One region of the Vibrio sabulosilitoris genome, then DNA from elsewhere that is predicted to be linked to it. Evidence: predicted binding sites of a transcription regulator. Region 1 holds the regulator's gene; the other holds the start of a gene.
The links. Region 1 encodes MetJ, which represses methionine synthesis genes. Its sites were predicted from a motif close to TTAGACNTNTANANGTCTAA; they were not measured.

Region 1 (8,772 bases):
GCGTACATATCCGGCTTACCACCCCCCGCTGGAATATCTCCACGTAGCGCGACGATGCTCTCGATACCGTTGTGCCAGTAGTCATCCGCAATCTGGATCAGCTCTTCACGTGAGGCGTCAATGCAGGTCAGGTGAGGCGCGGCAATCAGGCCGGTTGCCGATTTGATCTCTTTGATGATCGAATGAGTGCGGTCGCGCTCACCCGAGTTGGCACCGTAGGTCACCGAGACAAACTTCGGCTTAAGTGTTTTTAGGCGATGAACCGAATCCCACAATGTCTGCTCCATTTTCTCGCTGCTCGGTGGAAAAAATTCAAACGAAACATTGATGTTCTCATCTGATAACTCAGCGATATTTTGGTTAAGCGCATCGATATGGCTTGCGTGTGTGTAGCCCATAACATTCTCCCTGTGGTGAAACGGCACCGAAATCTGAATCCTTCAATCGACGTATAGACGTCTATATGGCTACAGAATGTAATGAAAGTGGATTAATGTCAATGGGATTGGTGTGAAATTTCTGCGTCAGATGAGAAGAAATACAATGACTGACGGAGTGGGGATATCGATGAGGGGCTGCTAAGCCAGCCCCTTTGTTTGTTTTACGCTAGATCACAGTCGGCTGGCAAGCAGATTAATATCCGATTGCAGCGCTCCGGCCGTGACTTCTCGACCTGCACCTGGGCCGCGGATCACCAGTGGATTATCTTTATACCACTTACTCTCAATCGCAAAGATGTTGTCGCAAGGCAGGAGGTTAGCCAGGGCATGTTCGCGGTTAAGTGCCTCTACGCCGACCGTTGCGGTGCCATTTTTCTCGAGACGCGCAACGTATCTCAATACCTTGTCTTCGCGCTGAGCCTTCTCTAGGCGCTCTGCTAGGGCATCGCTAAGGATAGTGCCATTATCAAAGAAATCATCCAAACTCATGCTGCTGAGCGCCTCTGGCACCAGAGACTCTACCTTAACGCGCTCGGGCTCGATATGCAGTCCTGATTCGCGCGCCAAGATAACCAGTTTACGCATTACATCGGAGCCATCGAGATCGCAGCGCGGATCAGGCTCGGTTAGGCCCTGCTGCCAAGCCAGATCGACCAACTCACTAAATGGAATCGAGCCATCATACTGCTGGAAGAGCCAAGATAAGGTGCCAGAGAAAATCCCTGATAGAGCGACAATCTCATCACCGCTCTCGCGCAGGTCACGCACGGTATGGTTTATCGGTAACCCTGCGCCCACAGTGGCGTTGTAGAGCCAGTGGCGGTTAATCTTGGCAAACGCATCTTGCACTTGGTGATAGTACTCGCTTGAGGCTGAGCCAGCGACTTTATTCGCCGAGATCAGGTGCATGCCTTGCTGGGCAATATCGAGGTACTGACCCGCTAATGTGGCACTGGCCGTGACATCGAGCACCACAGCGTCGTCAAAGCCGGTCATTGCACCGAGTTGCTCAATCCAGGCCTTGCCATCATTAGGCACGGCTTCTTCACTAAAGTGCTCAGCGACCAAACTTGGGTCAATGCCTTGTGGGTTAAACCAGTATGTTTGGCTATCAACCACGGCAACCAGCTCAAAGCTCATGTTGTGACGTTTTTCGAGCTCTTGTTTCTGATCAGCAAACAGCTCCAGCCAGCTTGAGCCAATGTTACCTTTACCACACAGGGCAATCGCAACGCGCTTTTGCGCTTGAAACAGTTGCGAGTGGATCTCAACAACCAGTGGCTCAGTATCTTGCTTGCGCGTGACGGCCACTAAGCTTAATCCCGACTCTGACTCGCTGATAAACTCTATCGCAGAGCTCTTGAGCTGCTGATAGAAGCCAAAGCTGTGGGTGGCGTTTTTACCTACGCCAGCACCCACTGCCGCGAACAGGGAAAAGCCCTCTTTGAGCTTAATCTCCGCCTCAATTGCGGCATCCTGAAGGAAGGCGAGTGAGCCATTGGCGATCTCTTGGGTGTACGCTAGACGCAGCATGTATTGATCGGGCTGCGAGTCATAAGACAAAGGCTCGAGTTGAGCACGCTTGAGCTTCTCAAGCACTTCTCGCTCGGCACGCTGATAGTCATGGTTATGAGAGAAGCGCAGCTGGATCAGCAAGACATCATCGAGCGAGGTGATAATCTTGGCTCCGCGACCGGAGGCAAGGACACGCTCAATGCGGGTCGAGCCAGCCTCTGGTTCGTAGCTGCATCGCAGGTGCAAGTCCATGGTACTTTGAGCGACAGGTTGCAACGTGCGGCTATGCAGTACTGGAGCTGCGAGGCGAGCCAGTTCGTTGGCCTCATCTAGGCGCAATAATGGCAGCAGACAGGCATCGTTAACCAGTCTAGGGTCGGCACTATACACTCCGGCCACATCGCTCCAGATGGTCACACGTGAAACTTCTGCTAACGCGCCGATAATCGTTGCGGAGTAATCTGAGCCATTTCGACCCAAAAGTACCGTTTCACCACGGAAGTTCTGCGCCATAAAGCCGGTAAAGACGACCCGGTGATGACTGTGTTGGGCCAGTAGTTCTTTGAGTAATGGATAGGATGCGCCGCGGTCGATCTCTGGCTGAGTGCCGCTCTCTGCGCGCAAAAACTGGCGAGAATCTTCTGCAACGGCTGCCAGGCCTTGTTCACACAACACCGCTGCCAATAGGCGTGCTGACCACATCTCACCATGGCCAAGCACAGATGCTCTAATCTTTGGATTAATCGGATAGGCCAGCTCCCCAAGGGCGCTAAACTCGGTGATCACGTTATCCAATAGGCGCGCCTTACTGGCTCCATCCTGGATTAGCTCTTCGACTAATTCCAATTGGAACTGGCGCAGAGCCTGTAAGGTCTCGTGTGCAAGCCGGCCATCTCTCTCGAGGTTATCCAGAAACTCAATCAGCTGATTGGTGGTCTTGCCTGCAGCAGAAACCACCACCAGATCCTCACTTGACGAGTAATCGCGCAGGATACGCACTGCCTTTCGATAGCACTCTGCATTGGCAAGACTACTGCCGCCAAATTTGTGCAACTGACGCTGTAGAGTCATGTTAAAACGCCTCCTTGGCTTTGCTGAAGGCTTGCTCTAGGTCAGCAATAAGGTCTCGATGATCCTCAAGCCCCACTGAGAGGCGTAATAGGTATTGCGAGATCCCAGCTTCAGCGAGGGCTTCTTCTCCCATTGCACGGTGAGTCATAGACGCAGGGTGACAGATCAAGCTTTCTACGCCACCTAGCGACTCGGCGAGCGAGAACAGCTCTAGTTGGCCGACGAAGAATTTCAATTGCTCGAACGAGCCTGCAAACTCAAAGCTTAGCATCGAACCAAAGCCAGATTGCTGCCTTTTGGCGATCTCATGGCCTGGGTGACTCTCAAGACTTGGGTGGTGCACCTTGCTTACCAGCGACTGCTCGACCAAGTAGTTAAGAATGTGCTGTGAGCTCTCCTCATGGACGCGCATGCGGGCGCCTAGCGTGCGAATTCCGCGCAGGGTCATGTAGCTATCAAATGGTGTACCGGTTGCTCCAATGCAGTTACCCCACCAAGCGAGCTCCTCAGCATGCGCTTCGGTTTTGGTGATCACGACGCCGCCAATCACATCGGAGTGGCCGTTGATGTACTTAGTGGTAGAGTGGATAACAAAATCCGCACCCAGCTCAAGCGGCTTTTGGTACACTGGTGTCAAAAAGGTGTTGTCGACGGCAACAAGCGCACCGACTTTTTTGGCCTCGGCGCAGATTGCAGCAATATCAACCACGCGAACTAAGGGGTTTGACGGGGTCTCAAGCAGGATTAGCTTGGGTTTTTGTGCCATAGCGCTGGCGAGTGCATCGCTATCGGTTTGATCGACAAACTGTACTTTAAAGTCACCCTTTTGCGCTCGGGTGTTAAACAGACGATAGGTTCCACCATAGCAATCATGTGGCGCAATAATCAGGTCATCGGGACCTAAAAATGCTGAAACCCACAGATTAAGCGCGGAAGTGCCGCAGTTGGTGACGACGGCCCCACAACCTGACTCCAGCTCGTACAAAGCTTGCTCAAGTAGCCCTCGATTTGGATTGCCAGAACGCGTATAGTCATACTTAGGCACATCCCCAAAGGCTGGAAAGCTGTAGTTGGTCGAGAGGTAGATGGGGGGAACAACCGCATGGTGTTGAGTGTCTGATTCGATGCCAGTGCGAACGGCAATGGTGGCAGGCTTGCGTGCGCTCATATGAGTGTCCTTCCCAAAAAAATGATTGTGCTTCACAAAACCGTTACACCTACTGGTTATAACGGTATTAAATTCCATTAGCAGACACTTTACTGCCCCTACAACAAGACGTCAATACTTCTAGACGTCTATATGTCTTTGCTCTTAGCCTTAAATCCGGCTAAAATATCTCCCTTACTCACTCCAACCAAAAATGACTAAAGGTTTCTCATGGCAGACTGGAATGGCGACTACACTAGCCCATATGCTGAGCATGGCAAAAAAAGCGAACAGGTAAAGAAGATTACCGTGTCAATTCCGCTTAAAGTACTGAAAGTATTGACGGATGAGCGTACGCGTCGTCAGATAAACAACCTGCGCCATGCCACCAACAGCGAGTTGCTGTGTGAGGCATTCTTGCATGCGTACACCGGGCAACCTCTGCCAACCGATGAAGACTTGCGTAAAGACCGTCCTGATGAGATCCCGGCTGAAGCCAAAGCGCTGATGACCGAGATGGGGATTGAGTTTGAAGCGTTTGATGAAGAGTAGCGTGTAGGCTGCTCTCAATAGGATTGTGACAGGTGGGCATGCGCTGACCTGTCTTTGAAGTTCTCAGGGATATATGGTTCAGCACAGTAAAAAGAGACGTACCACTCTACAAGATATCGCCGACCAGGTTGGCGTCACCAAAATGACCGTGTCGCGCTATATGCGAGACCCGAACTCCGTTGCAGAAAAAACCCGGCTTAAGATTGCTCAGGTCGTCGAGGACATCGGTTATATCGAAAACCGAGCGCCTGCGATGCTGGCAAACTCGTCGAGTAAAGCCATCGGTATCCTATTGCCCTCTCTGTCTAACCAGATCTTTGCCTCGTTTGTGCAGGGCGTAGAAACGGTCACTAAGGCCAATGGCTACGAAACCTTGATCGCGCACTTTAGCTATGATGAGCAAGAGGAGGAGAGCAAGATTGCCTCGCTGCTCTCTTACCAGGTAGATGGCTTGATCTTGACTGAGAGTCATCACACCCAGCGCACGCTGCAGATGATTAAGTCCGCCGGTGTCCCGGTGGTTGAGACAATGGAGCTGCCAGAGCAACCGATCGATATGGCGGTCGGCCTAGATCATATTGCTGCTTCTTATGATGTGACCAAGCAGATGATTGCCGCTGGCAAACGCTCCATCGCCTACTTTGGTGCACGTTTGGATACTCGAACCCGTCTACGTATGGCCGGTTATGACAAGGCGGTGATTGAGGCAGGTTTCACGCCGAAACATATTCTGACGGAGGCGCACTCGAGCTTCTCGATGGCAGATGACCTGTTGGACATGGCCTTTGCACAATACCCAGATCTCGATGGTGTGTTTTGCACCAATGATGATATCGCGGTTGGGGTACTACTTAGTGCCCAGCGCAGAGGCATTCAAGTGCCAGAGTCATTGTCTGTAGTGGGTTACAATGCGCTCGACATCGGCAATATCGTCAGCCCGAAGCTGACCAGTGTCGACACGCCACGCTTTGAGATTGGGGTCAAAAGTGCTGAGCTATTGGTCGCACGCTTAAAAGGTGAGCCCATAGATAGCACCAGTGTGGATATGGGTTATCGAGTCAACTCTGGTGAGAGTATCTAAATAAAAATGGAGCCGAGTGGCTCCATTTTTATCTTTAGTCAGATGACAAGCGAGTTAGATGATAAAGCTTGCACCGTCTTCAGCGCTAGAGACACTTTGTCTCAGTACGCTAAATAGATTTCGTCCCCAAGTCTGCTGATTCGCCTCGGTATCGATCGCGAGTGGCTCACGTCCAGTCATATCCGACAGGTTGTTTAGCTCACCCGTTTCACAGTTGAGCTGGAGCATATCGCCGTCACGCACCAAGCCAATCGCACCGCCTCGCAGGGCTTCTGGGGATAGGTGGATCGCTGATGGGATTTTGCCTGACGCGCCAGATAAACGACCATCGGTGACCAAGGCCACTTGGTGGCCGGCTTTTTGGATATTACCCAAGATAGGCATTAGCTTGTGCAGCTCTGGCATGCCATTAGCCGCAGGACCATTGTGTGTCACGACCACGACGTAATCTTTGTTTAGCTCGCCACGCTGATAGGCCGCTTCGACTTCGTGTTGGCACTGGAAAACCACGGCAGGAGCTTCAATAATACGCTGGTCTGCTTTTACTGCTGACACCTTAACCACCGCTTTGCCTAAGTTGCCATCCAGTACGCGCGTTCCGCCTGTTTTCTGGAATGATTCATCACAGGCGGCAATAACGCTTGGATCAGTGCTTTGGGTACATGCATGCCAGCTCAGCGTGCCATTTTCAAGCTTAGGTAAGGTCATCTGACTCGCAAAGTCGCCAAACGCTGGTGTGACATCACGATGCAGTAGCTGTGATTGATCCAGGCGATGCAATAGGGCAGGAACGCCACCGGCCTCTTGGAAGGCGTTCATGTCCGCTGGGCCATTTGGATAGACGCGAGCTAACAGAGGCACTACCTCAGACAGGTCGCTGATATCTTGCCAAGTCAGCATCAGACCGGCTGCGCGAGCTACGGCGATCATGTGGATGGTGTGGTTGGTGCTGCCACCTGAGGCAAGTAGGGCAACAATACCGTTGATAAGGCTCTTCTCCGTCACTACTTCGGAAAGCGGGCGGAAGTTAGCAGAGCCCGAGCTCATTGAAGCAATCTTGATCGCAGCATGCTCAGTCAGGGCATGGCGCAGCTCTGAGTGCGGGTGAACAAATGCAGAGCCCGGGAGCATCAGACCCATAGCCTCAAACACCAGCTGGTTGGTATTCGCGGTGCCATAGAAGGTACAGGTACCTGGAGCATGGTAGGCGCGACACTCCATATCAAGTAGTGCTTCTTTACCCACTTCACCCGCGGCATACTTTTGGCGCACATCGACTTTTTCATCGTTGCTGATCCCGGTTGGCATCAGGCCTGCTGGGATAAATGCGGTTGGTAGATGGGCATAAGTCAGCGCGCCCATCAGCTGTCCTGGGGCAATCTTGTCACAGATGCCCAGCAGTAGGGTGGCATCAAACAGGTTATGGCTCAGCGATAGAGCAGTAGACTGAGCAATTAGATCGCGAGAGAACAGCGACATATCCATGCCCGCTTGACCCTGGGTCACGCCATCACACATCGCGGGTACACCGCCGGCTACTTGGGCGGTATGACCATAGCCTGCTAGTGTTTGCTTAATCTGATCAGGGTAGGTTTGGTAAGGCTGATGCGCGCTGAGCATATCATTGTAAGAACTGACCAGAGCGATGTTGTTGCGAGTAAAATCAAGCAGTTGTTCTTTTTCTGTAGAGCAGGCCGCTGCTACCGCGTGGGCGAGGTTACCACAAGTCAGGGCTTTACGACCCTTACCTTGTTCTGCCTGTTGCTGAGTACGCGCTAGGAATGCGGCGCGTGAGGTTTGGCTGCGTTCGACAAGTCGTGCAGTAACGTCAAGGATCACTGAATGCGTCATTATGCTACCTCTTGTGCTGCTTGCAGTTGTGATGCGGCGCGCTCAACGACATCATCGATTCTGCCTTCAATGCTTACCACTAAGGTTTGAGGCTCGCCGTCTGGTCGCTCGAGTGCATCAAATTGGCTCTTCACCATGTTTTCTTTCATGAAGTGGCCCTTGCGCATGCGCATGCGCTCTAGGATCAGGTCCATATCACCATCAAGGAAGACGAAGGTGACGTTGCTATTGCCTTCGCGAATTTGGTCGCGATACTTCTTCTTTAGCGCCGAGCAGACGATGATACCGTGTTCATTTTTGTTTTCTAGGCTGTACGCGGCATCGCGAATACGCTCAAGCCAAGGAGCGCGGTCCTCATCGTTGAGTGGTTGTCCAGAGGACATTTTCTGAATATTTGCTCGTGGGTGAAGGTCATCTCCATCGATGAATTTACGTCCTAATCTGCTTGCTAAATGTTCACCAATGGTACTCTTTCCACAGGCACAAACACCCATCACAATGACACTACTACCAGCCATAACTTATCCTCATAACAAATTTTGCGCGTGATCTCACTTTTGGATATCACTTTAAAATATGGGTTTATATTATTCATGTTATCGGTAACATGTTACCCGTAACTGAGATAAAAGTGAACTACATCACAAACAATCATTAAAAGGTGAAATTATGGAGCAGTTAGCCCAAGTCTCTGACCCTACCTACCTACTGACCATTGCTGCAGTCGCGATAGCTGCACTTTTGTTATTGATTATTAAATTAAAAGTCCACGCATTTGCTTCGCTTACTATCGTAAGCTTAGGCACGGCAATTGCGACGGGCGTTTCTTCTGATCAAGTTGTACCGACGATGATGGGGGGCTTTGGTGGCACATTGGCCTCTGTTGCTCTACTCGTTGGTCTTGGCGCCATGATCGGTAAGATTCTTGAAGTGACCGGCGGGGCGAAAGTTCTGGCAGATACCCTGATTGGTCGCTTTGGTGAGGAGCGTGCTCCTCTAGCTCTAGGTGTTGCCTCGCTACTATTTGGCTTCCCAATCTTTTTTGATGCGGGCCTAGTGGTGATGATGCCAATCATCTTCAGTGTTGCGGCTCGATTTGGCGGCTCACCAATCAA
Region 2 (8,772 bases), 500 kb from region 1:
CTGGGATTTCTGAATGGGGAAACCCACTCTCATAAGAGAGTATCACTAACTGAATACATAGGTTAGTGAGGCGAACCGGGGGAACTGAAACATCTAAGTACCCCGAGGAAAAGAAATCAACCGAGATTCCGAAAGTAGCGGCGAGCGAAATTGGACTAGCCCTTAAGCTTTTAATGATACAGGTGAAGCCTCTGGAAAGTGGCGCGATACCGGGTGATAGCCCCGTAACCGACATATCATAATCAGTGAAATCGAGTAGGGCGGGACACGTGATATCCTGTCTGAATATGGGGGGACCATCCTCCAAGGCTAAATACTACTGACTGACCGATAGTGAACCAGTACCGTGAGGGAAAGGCGAAAAGAACCCCTGTGAGGGGAGTGAAATAGAACCTGAAACCGTGTACGTACAAGCAGTAGGAGCACCTCAAAGTGTGACTGCGTACCTTTTGTATAATGGGTCAGCGACTTATATTCAGTAGCGAGGTTAACCATCTAGGGGAGCCGTAGAGAAATCGAGTCTTAACTGGGCGTCGAGTTGCTGGATATAGACCCGAAACCAGGTGATCTAGCCATGGGCAGGTTGAAGGTTGAGTAACATCAACTGGAGGACCGAACCGACTAATGTTGAAAAATTAGCGGATGACTTGTGGCTAGGGGTGAAAGGCCAATCAAACCTGGAGATAGCTGGTTCTCCCCGAAATCTATTTAGGTAGAGCCTCGGACGAATACTACTGGGGGTAGAGCACTGTTAAGGCTAGGGGGTCATCCCGACTTACCAACCCTTTGCAAACTCCGAATACCAGTAAGTACTATCCGGGAGACACACGGCGGGTGCTAACGTCCGTCGTGGAGAGGGAAACAACCCAGACCGCCAGCTAAGGTCCCAAAGTATAGCTAAGTGGGAAACGATGTGGGAAGGCTTAGACAGCTAGGATGTTGGCTTAGAAGCAGCCATCATTTAAAGAAAGCGTAATAGCTCACTAGTCGAGTCGGCCTGCGCGGAAGATGTAACGGGGCTAAGCTATACACCGAAGCTGCGGCAATAACTTTTAGTTATTGGGTAGGGGAGCGTTCTGTAAGCCGTTGAAGGTGAGCTGTAAGGCTTGCTGGAGGTATCAGAAGTGCGAATGCTGACATGAGTAACGATAAAGGGGGTGAAAAACCTCCTCGCCGGAAGACCAAGGGTTCCTGTCCAACGTTAATCGGGGCAGGGTAAGTCGACCCCTAAGGCGAGGCCGAAAGGCGTAGTCGATGGGAAACGGGTTAATATTCCCGTACTTCTTACAATTGCGATGGGGGGACGGAGAAGGCTAGGTGGGCCTGGCGATGGTTGTCCAGGTTCAAGTGCGTAGGCTTAAGAGTTAGGTAAATCCGGCTCTTTTTAAGGCTGAGACACGACGTCGAGCTACTACGGTAGTGAAGTCATTGATGCCATGCTTCCAGGAAAAGCCTCTAAGCTTCAGATTGTAAGGAATCGTACCCCAAACCGACACAGGTGGTCGGGTAGAGAATACCAAGGCGCTTGAGAGAACTCGGGTGAAGGAACTAGGCAAAATGGTACCGTAACTTCGGGAGAAGGTACGCTCCTCGCGGTGAAGTCCCTTGCGGATGGAGCTATGGGGAGTCGCAGATACCAGGTGGCTGCAACTGTTTATTAAAAACACAGCACTGTGCAAAATCGTAAGATGACGTATACGGTGTGACGCCTGCCCGGTGCCGGAAGGTTAATTGATGGGGTTAGACTTAGGTCGAAGCTCTTGATCGAAGCCCCGGTAAACGGCGGCCGTAACTATAACGGTCCTAAGGTAGCGAAATTCCTTGTCGGGTAAGTTCCGACCTGCACGAATGGCGTAATGATGGCCACGCTGTCTCCACCCGAGACTCAGTGAAATTGAAATCGCTGTGAAGATGCAGTGTACCCGCGGCTAGACGGAAAGACCCCGTGAACCTTTACTACAGCTTGGCACTGAACATTGAGCCTACATGTGTAGGATAGGTGGGAGGCTTTGAAACTAGTACGCCAGTATTAGTGGAGCCATCCTTGAAATACCACCCTTGTATGTTTGATGTTCTAACTTAGACCCCTAATCGGGGTTGAGGACAGTGCCTGGTGGGTAGTTTGACTGGGGCGGTCTCCTCCCAAAGAGTAACGGAGGAGCACGAAGGTGGGCTAATCACGGTTGGACATCGTGAGGTTAGTGCAATGGCATAAGCCCGCTTGACTGCGAGAATGACAATTCGAGCAGGTGCGAAAGCAGGTCATAGTGATCCGGTGGTTCTGTATGGAAGGGCCATCGCTCAACGGATAAAAGGTACTCCGGGGATAACAGGCTGATACCGCCCAAGAGTTCATATCGACGGCGGTGTTTGGCACCTCGATGTCGGCTCATCACATCCTGGGGCTGAAGTCGGTCCCAAGGGTATGGCTGTTCGCCATTTAAAGTGGTACGCGAGCTGGGTTTAGAACGTCGTGAGACAGTTCGGTCCCTATCTGCCGTGGGCGTTGGAAGATTGAAGGGGGCTGCTCCTAGTACGAGAGGACCGGAGTGGACGAACCTCTGGTGTTCGGGTTGTGATGCCAATCGCATTGCCCGGTAGCTAAGTTCGGAATCGATAACCGCTGAAAGCATCTAAGCGGGAAGCGAGCCCTGAGATGAGTCTTCCCTGATACTTTAAGTATCCTTAAGGGTTGTTCGAGACTAGAACGTTGATAGGCAGGGTGTGTAAGCGTTGTGAGGCGTTGAGCTAACCTGTACTAATTGCCCGTGAGGCTTAACCATACAACACCCAAAGGGTTTTGATGGACTCAAAGCTAAGAACTTTGAATGTGTAAGAGAATAGAAGCGAGAAACGAGAGTCGAGAGACGAGTTTTAAGCTTACAGCTTTCCGAATCTTTTGCTTTCACTTTTTGAAAAAGTGAAGACAAAAACAGAATTTGCTTGGCGACCATAGCGTTGTGGACCCACCTGATTCCATGCCGAACTCAGAAGTGAAACACAATAGCGCCGATGGTAGTGTGGGGCTTCCCCATGTGAGAGTAGGACATCGCCAGGCTTTAAATTTTGGACACTTGCTTGATAGCAAGTACGCCACTGCGGAGTGGTAGTTCAGTTGGTTAGAATACCGGCCTGTCACGCCGGGGGTCGCGGGTTCGAGTCCCGTCCACTCCGCCATTTATATTAAGCCTCAGCAGAAATGCTGAGGCTTTTTTGCATTTCAGAGGCGAGATCACTTCGTTGCGAGAAGCGAGAGTCGAGGGGGCGGGTACGTTGCACTTCGGGGACGCTTACGCTTCGAGGAACGAGGAGTTTCGTTGGCGTCGAACGTTTCACGCGCACCACTCGAACCTCGGAGGGCGAAAGCCCGAAACCCGACCCTCGCCCCTGAATTCGCACTTATCTTTTACTCGCTTCTCGACTCTCGACTCTCGTTTCTGGATTTTCATTACGAGGCTCGGTATTGGTCAGCTCCTGCGCCTCTTTAATTAGCTCAATTCGCGCCTCATCATTGTTATCAGTCCAAAGCACACCTAAGAAGGTAAAGAGCTCTCCCTCATCGCGTTGGTAGACAATCTCTGCATTGAAAAGCTGACCAGTTGAGGTTTCAATCAGAATATTTTTGGGTACTTCAACTCGGTTTGATACCAGGATTCCTGCCCCGCCTAAACTGATGTCTTTAATAACAGCGCGGCCTAGTAATTTGTTACTAAACCAGCCTGATTGTTTTAGTTGTACTGCTACGCCACTGGCTTGTGACTTAATTGGTTCATCCGGCATCCAAAAGTACCAGCGAACATACTTCCTATTTGTTTTGTTGCCCATTTTATATGTGACTCACAGATTGTTTGATAAACCTCTTCATAGGTAAAACGACCAAATTAGATGAAATCAAAAATTAATCTATCCGGTTTATTTAGACGTCTAGATATCTGTAGCTTGTGTGGTAGGATGTAGGAAATGAACACGGAATGAGGCTGTAAAGTGGGAACGAATGTAAGACAGCAGATTGAGGCTCAACTCAAGCAAAAGATACTGTTGATCGACGGTGGCATGGGCACCATGATCCAGGGACATAAGCTCGAGGAAAGCGATTATCGAGGAGCACGTTTTGCTGATTGGCATTGTGACCTAAAGGGAAACAATGATTTATTGGTTCTAACGCAACCAGAGCTGATTAAGGCTATTCACAGCGAATACCTAGAAGCCGGTGCGGATATTCTTGAGACCAATACCTTTAACGCAACCACCATCGCGATGGCCGACTATGATATGCAGGGCCTGAGCGAGGAGATCAACTATGAGGCTGCGAGGCTAGCTCGCGCTGCCGCCGATGAATGGACGCAAAAGACACCAGAGAAACCTCGCTATGTCGCGGGTGTGTTAGGTCCGACCAACCGCACGTGTTCTATCTCTCCAGATGTGAACGATCCCGGCTACCGTAATGTCAGCTTTGACCAGTTAGTTGAAGCGTATTCTGAATCAACCCGTGCGCTGATCAAAGGTGGCTGTGATCTGATCCTTATTGAAACCATCTTTGATACCCTTAACGCTAAAGCCTGTGCTTTTGCCGTTGATAGTGTCTTTGAGAAAATGGGTACCACATTGCCTGTGATGATCTCCGGGACCATTACCGACGCATCTGGACGTACTCTCTCGGGACAAACCACTGAGGCATTTTATAATGCGCTGCGTCATGTTAACCCAATTACCTTTGGCCTCAACTGTGCACTTGGCCCTGATGAACTAAGACCTTACGTCGAAGAGCTTTCTCGTATCTCTGAGACCTATGTTTCCACCCACCCTAACGCCGGCTTACCGAATGCGTTTGGTGAATATGACTTGTCACCGGAAGAGATGGCCAGTCATGTTAAAGAATGGGCACAAAGTGGCTTCCTTAATATGATAGGTGGCTGTTGCGGCACAACACCAGAACATATCCGCCAAATGGCTACGGCTGTTGCTGACCTCAAGCCGCGAGCTTTGCCCGAGCTTTCGGTTGCCTGTCGTCTATCTGGACTTGAGCCGCTAACGATTGAGAAAGATAGCCTATTTATCAATGTTGGTGAGCGCACCAACGTTACTGGCTCTGCTCGATTTAAGCGTCTAATCAAAGAAGAGCTTTACGATGAGGCTCTAGAGGTTGCACGCCAGCAAGTTGAAAACGGTGCCCAGATCATCGATATCAACATGGATGAAGGGATGCTGGATGCCGAGGCATGCATGGTTCGCTTTCTCAATCTGTGTGCGTCAGAGCCTGAGATCTCACGCGTACCGATTATGGTCGACTCCTCGAAGTGGGAGGTGATTGAGGCTGGGCTGAAATGTATCCAGGGCAAAGGGATCGTTAACTCCATCTCACTTAAAGAGGGCAAACAGAAGTTTGTTGAGCAAGCTAAGCTGATCCGCCGTTATGGTGCTGCTGTGATCGTTATGGCGTTTGATGAGCAGGGGCAGGCTGAGACTCGTGAGCGTAAACTGGAAATCTGTACCAATGCCTATCGCATTCTAGTCGATGAGGTTGGTTTCCCAGCAGAAGATATCATTTTTGACCCGAATATTTTTGCGGTTGCGACCGGTATTGAGGAACATAATAACTACGCGGTTGATTTTATTGAGGCTGTGGCAGATATCAAACGTGACCTCCCGCATGCGATGATTTCTGGTGGGGTGTCGAACGTTTCCTTCTCATTCCGCGGCAACAACTACGTTCGCGAGGCGATTCATGCGGTGTTCCTCTATCACTGTTTTAAAAACGGTATGGACATGGGCATTGTTAACGCAGGTCAACTCGAGATTTATGACAACGTGCCGGAGAAGCTGCGTGAAGCCGTTGAGGATGTGGTTCTCAACCGTCGCGATGATAGCACTGAGCGACTGCTAGAGATTGCGGAAGAGTACCGTGAAAATGCCGTGGGTAAAGAAGATGATGCATCGGCGCTTGAGTGGCGCACTTGGCCTGTTGCCAAGCGTTTAGAGCATGCTCTGGTGAAAGGGATCACTGAGTTCATTATTGAGGATACTGAGGAAGCACGTCAGAATGCCACCAAGCCTTTGGAGGTGATTGAAGGGCCTCTCATGGATGGGATGAACGTGGTCGGTGACCTGTTCGGTGAGGGTAAGATGTTCCTGCCACAAGTGGTTAAGTCGGCGCGCGTGATGAAGCAAGCTGTTGGGCACTTGGAACCTTATATCAATGCTGAAAAGCAACAGGGGAGCTCAAACGGTAAGATCTTGCTCGCGACAGTGAAGGGCGACGTTCATGATATTGGTAAGAATATCGTTGGTGTGGTCTTGCAGTGTAATAACTACGAGATCATCGACCTTGGCGTTATGGTGCCGTGTGAAAAGATCCTCAAGGTAGCCAAAGAAGAGAACGTTGACATCATTGGCCTGTCGGGTCTGATCACCCCATCGCTTGATGAGATGGTGCATGTGGCTAAAGAGATGGAGCGCTTAGACTTTGACTTGCCACTCTTGATTGGTGGCGCCACCACGTCTAAGGCGCATACTGCGGTTAAAATTGAAAAAAACTATTCGCACCCTGTAGTTTACGTCAACAATGCCTCACGCGCAGTGGGCGTTTGTACCTCACTCCTCTCTGATGAACTCAGACCTGATTTTGTGACCAAATTGGATGCGGATTATGAGCGAGTGCGTGATCAGCATAATCGTAAGAAGCCGCGAACCAAACCGGTGACACTCGAGCAGGCGCGAGAGAACAAAGTCGCAATTGATTGGAGTTCCTACACTCCGCCAGTGCCGGTGAAATCAGGTATTCACATCTTTGATGACGTCGATGTGGCAATATTAAGAGATTATATTGACTGGACCCCATTCTTTATGACTTGGTCTTTGGTCGGTAAGTACCCAAAGATCTTTGAACATGAAGAGGTCGGTGAAGAGGCTCAGCGCCTCTACCAAGATGCTAATGAGTGGCTAGATCGAGTCCAGGCAGAGGGACTACTCAAGGTCCGTGGTATATGCGGCCTATTCCCGGCAGCCAGTGTCGGAGATGATATTGAGGTGTATATCGACGAGTCTCGCACGCAAGTCGCGCAAGTGCTGTGTAACCTGCGTCAGCAGACAGAGAAGCCAAAAGGCTATAATTACTGTCTATCTGACTATATCGCGCCAAAAGAGAGCGGTAAGCCGGACTGGATTGGTGGTTTTGCTGTGACGGGTGGTATAGGTGAGCGTGAGCTTGCTGATCAGTTCAAGGCCGAGGGTGATGATTACAACGCGATCATGATCCAAGCGGTTGCCGATCGCCTTGCGGAGGCATTTGCTGAGTACTTGCATGAACGAGTACGTAAGGAAATTTGGGGTTATGCTGCGGACGAAGCCCTCTCTAATGAAGAGCTGATCCGTGAAAACTACCAAGGGATCCGCCCTGCACCAGGTTATCCTGCATGTCCTGAGCATACCGAAAAGGGCTGCATCTGGTCACTGCTCGATGTTGAGCAAAATATTGGCATGTCACTGACCTCAAGCTACGCGATGTGGCCTGGGGCCTCGGTATCAGGTTGGTACTTCTCACACCCTGAATCTCGCTATTTTGCCATTGCTCAGATCCAACCAGACCAGGTTGCGAGCTACGCCGATCGCAAGGGTTGGGAGCTTGAAGAGGCAGAAAAGTGGTTAGGGCCCAACATTAATGGCTAATCACTGATAAAAAAATAACAAAGCCCCTTACAATGAGGGGCTTAGTTTTGGTCAACCCCGGCGATTGGGGGCAACAAGCATTATGGAAAAGTCATTACTTCTCAAACAGCTCTTGGTGAAGTTTTTGCACCGCTTGCTTAGCAACAGATTCATGGAGCAAGAAGCACAGGTTGTGTTGGCTAGCACCGTAACAAATCATGCGTAGGTTGAAGTCTTCCAATGTGCCAAAGACTTGTTTTGCACAGCCTTTTGAAGCGCTCATATTGTTGCCGATAAGCGCTACCACGCTGAGGTTGTGCTCTACCTCTACATGACACATCTCTTCTAGCTCTTCGCGAACAGCGACAGGCAGTTGCGGTGCACCACCCGAGGTATCAGTTTGATCAAGGGTCAACGACACACTGATCTCCGAGGTAGTGATAAGATCGACCGAGATCTTATGCTTGGCTAGGATCTCAAACACCTTAGCGAGGAAGCCATAGGCGTGGAACATTTTTGCACTGCGCAGAGTCACCATGGTCTGGTTACTGCGCAGTGCAAGTGCACGATACAGCGGTGTGGTTTCAGCGTAGTGGCGGATCCAAGTCCCACCTTTCTCTGGCTCACGTGAGGAGCCCACAAATACAGGAATGTCGTGGCGCAGCGCAGGAACCAGCGTTGATGGGTGAAGGATCTTCGCGCCAAAGTTGGCCATTTCTGAGGCCTCACTGAAGCTGATCTCAGCGATAGGAGCGGCATTGGGAGCGATACGTGGGTCAGTAGTGTAGATGCCTGGAACATCGGTCCAGATCTCCAGTCCTGATGCTTCAACCGCTTCTGCGATTAGGGCGGCACTATAGTCACTGCCTCCTCGTCCTAGCGTTGTCGTATCACCTTCATCATTTGAGCCAATAAAGCCCTGGGTCACTACCACCTGCTCTCGACATAAAGGGACCAACATATCCTTGGCAAGAGCAGCGGTTTGTTCAAGGCTTGGCTCTGCACGGCCAAAGTTGCTATCGGTTTTGAGCACTTCGCGGATATCAAAGCGAACCGCGTTGATGCCTTGCTCGCGCATTAATTGGGCAAGGATGTGGGTTGACATCAGCTCACCACACGCAACCAAAT

Region 2: a site for MetJ is predicted at 3,917-3,936, ahead of metH (methionine synthase). Genes of this name have one in related genera too.

What each region holds. Positions count from the first base shown of each region.
Region 1 covers NZ_AP029599.1:354,849-363,620, reverse strand. Annotated here, with positions in the region: gene metF (methylenetetrahydrofolate reductase) at 1-398, opposite strand, end outside; gene ACZ5R2_RS01820 (bifunctional aspartate kinase/homoserine dehydrogenase II) at 612-3,026, opposite strand; gene ACZ5R2_RS01815 (O-succinylhomoserine (thiol)-lyase) at 3,028-4,194, opposite strand; gene metJ (met regulon transcriptional regulator MetJ) at 4,405-4,725, shown strand; gene ACZ5R2_RS01805 (substrate-binding domain-containing protein) at 4,799-5,806, shown strand; gene edd (phosphogluconate dehydratase) at 5,861-7,657, opposite strand; gene ACZ5R2_RS01795 (gluconokinase) at 7,657-8,175, opposite strand; gene ACZ5R2_RS01790 (GntP family permease) at 8,327-8,772, shown strand, end outside.
Region 2 covers NZ_AP029599.1:852,175-860,946, forward strand. Annotated here, with positions in the region: rRNA gene ACZ5R2_RS04250 (23S ribosomal RNA) at 1-2,783, shown strand, start outside; rRNA gene rrf (5S ribosomal RNA) at 2,943-3,058, shown strand; tRNA gene ACZ5R2_RS04260 (tRNA-Asp) at 3,101-3,177, shown strand; gene ACZ5R2_RS04265 (hypothetical protein) at 3,400-3,780, opposite strand; gene metH (methionine synthase) at 3,985-7,665, shown strand; gene lysC (lysine-sensitive aspartokinase 3) at 7,760-8,772, opposite strand, start outside.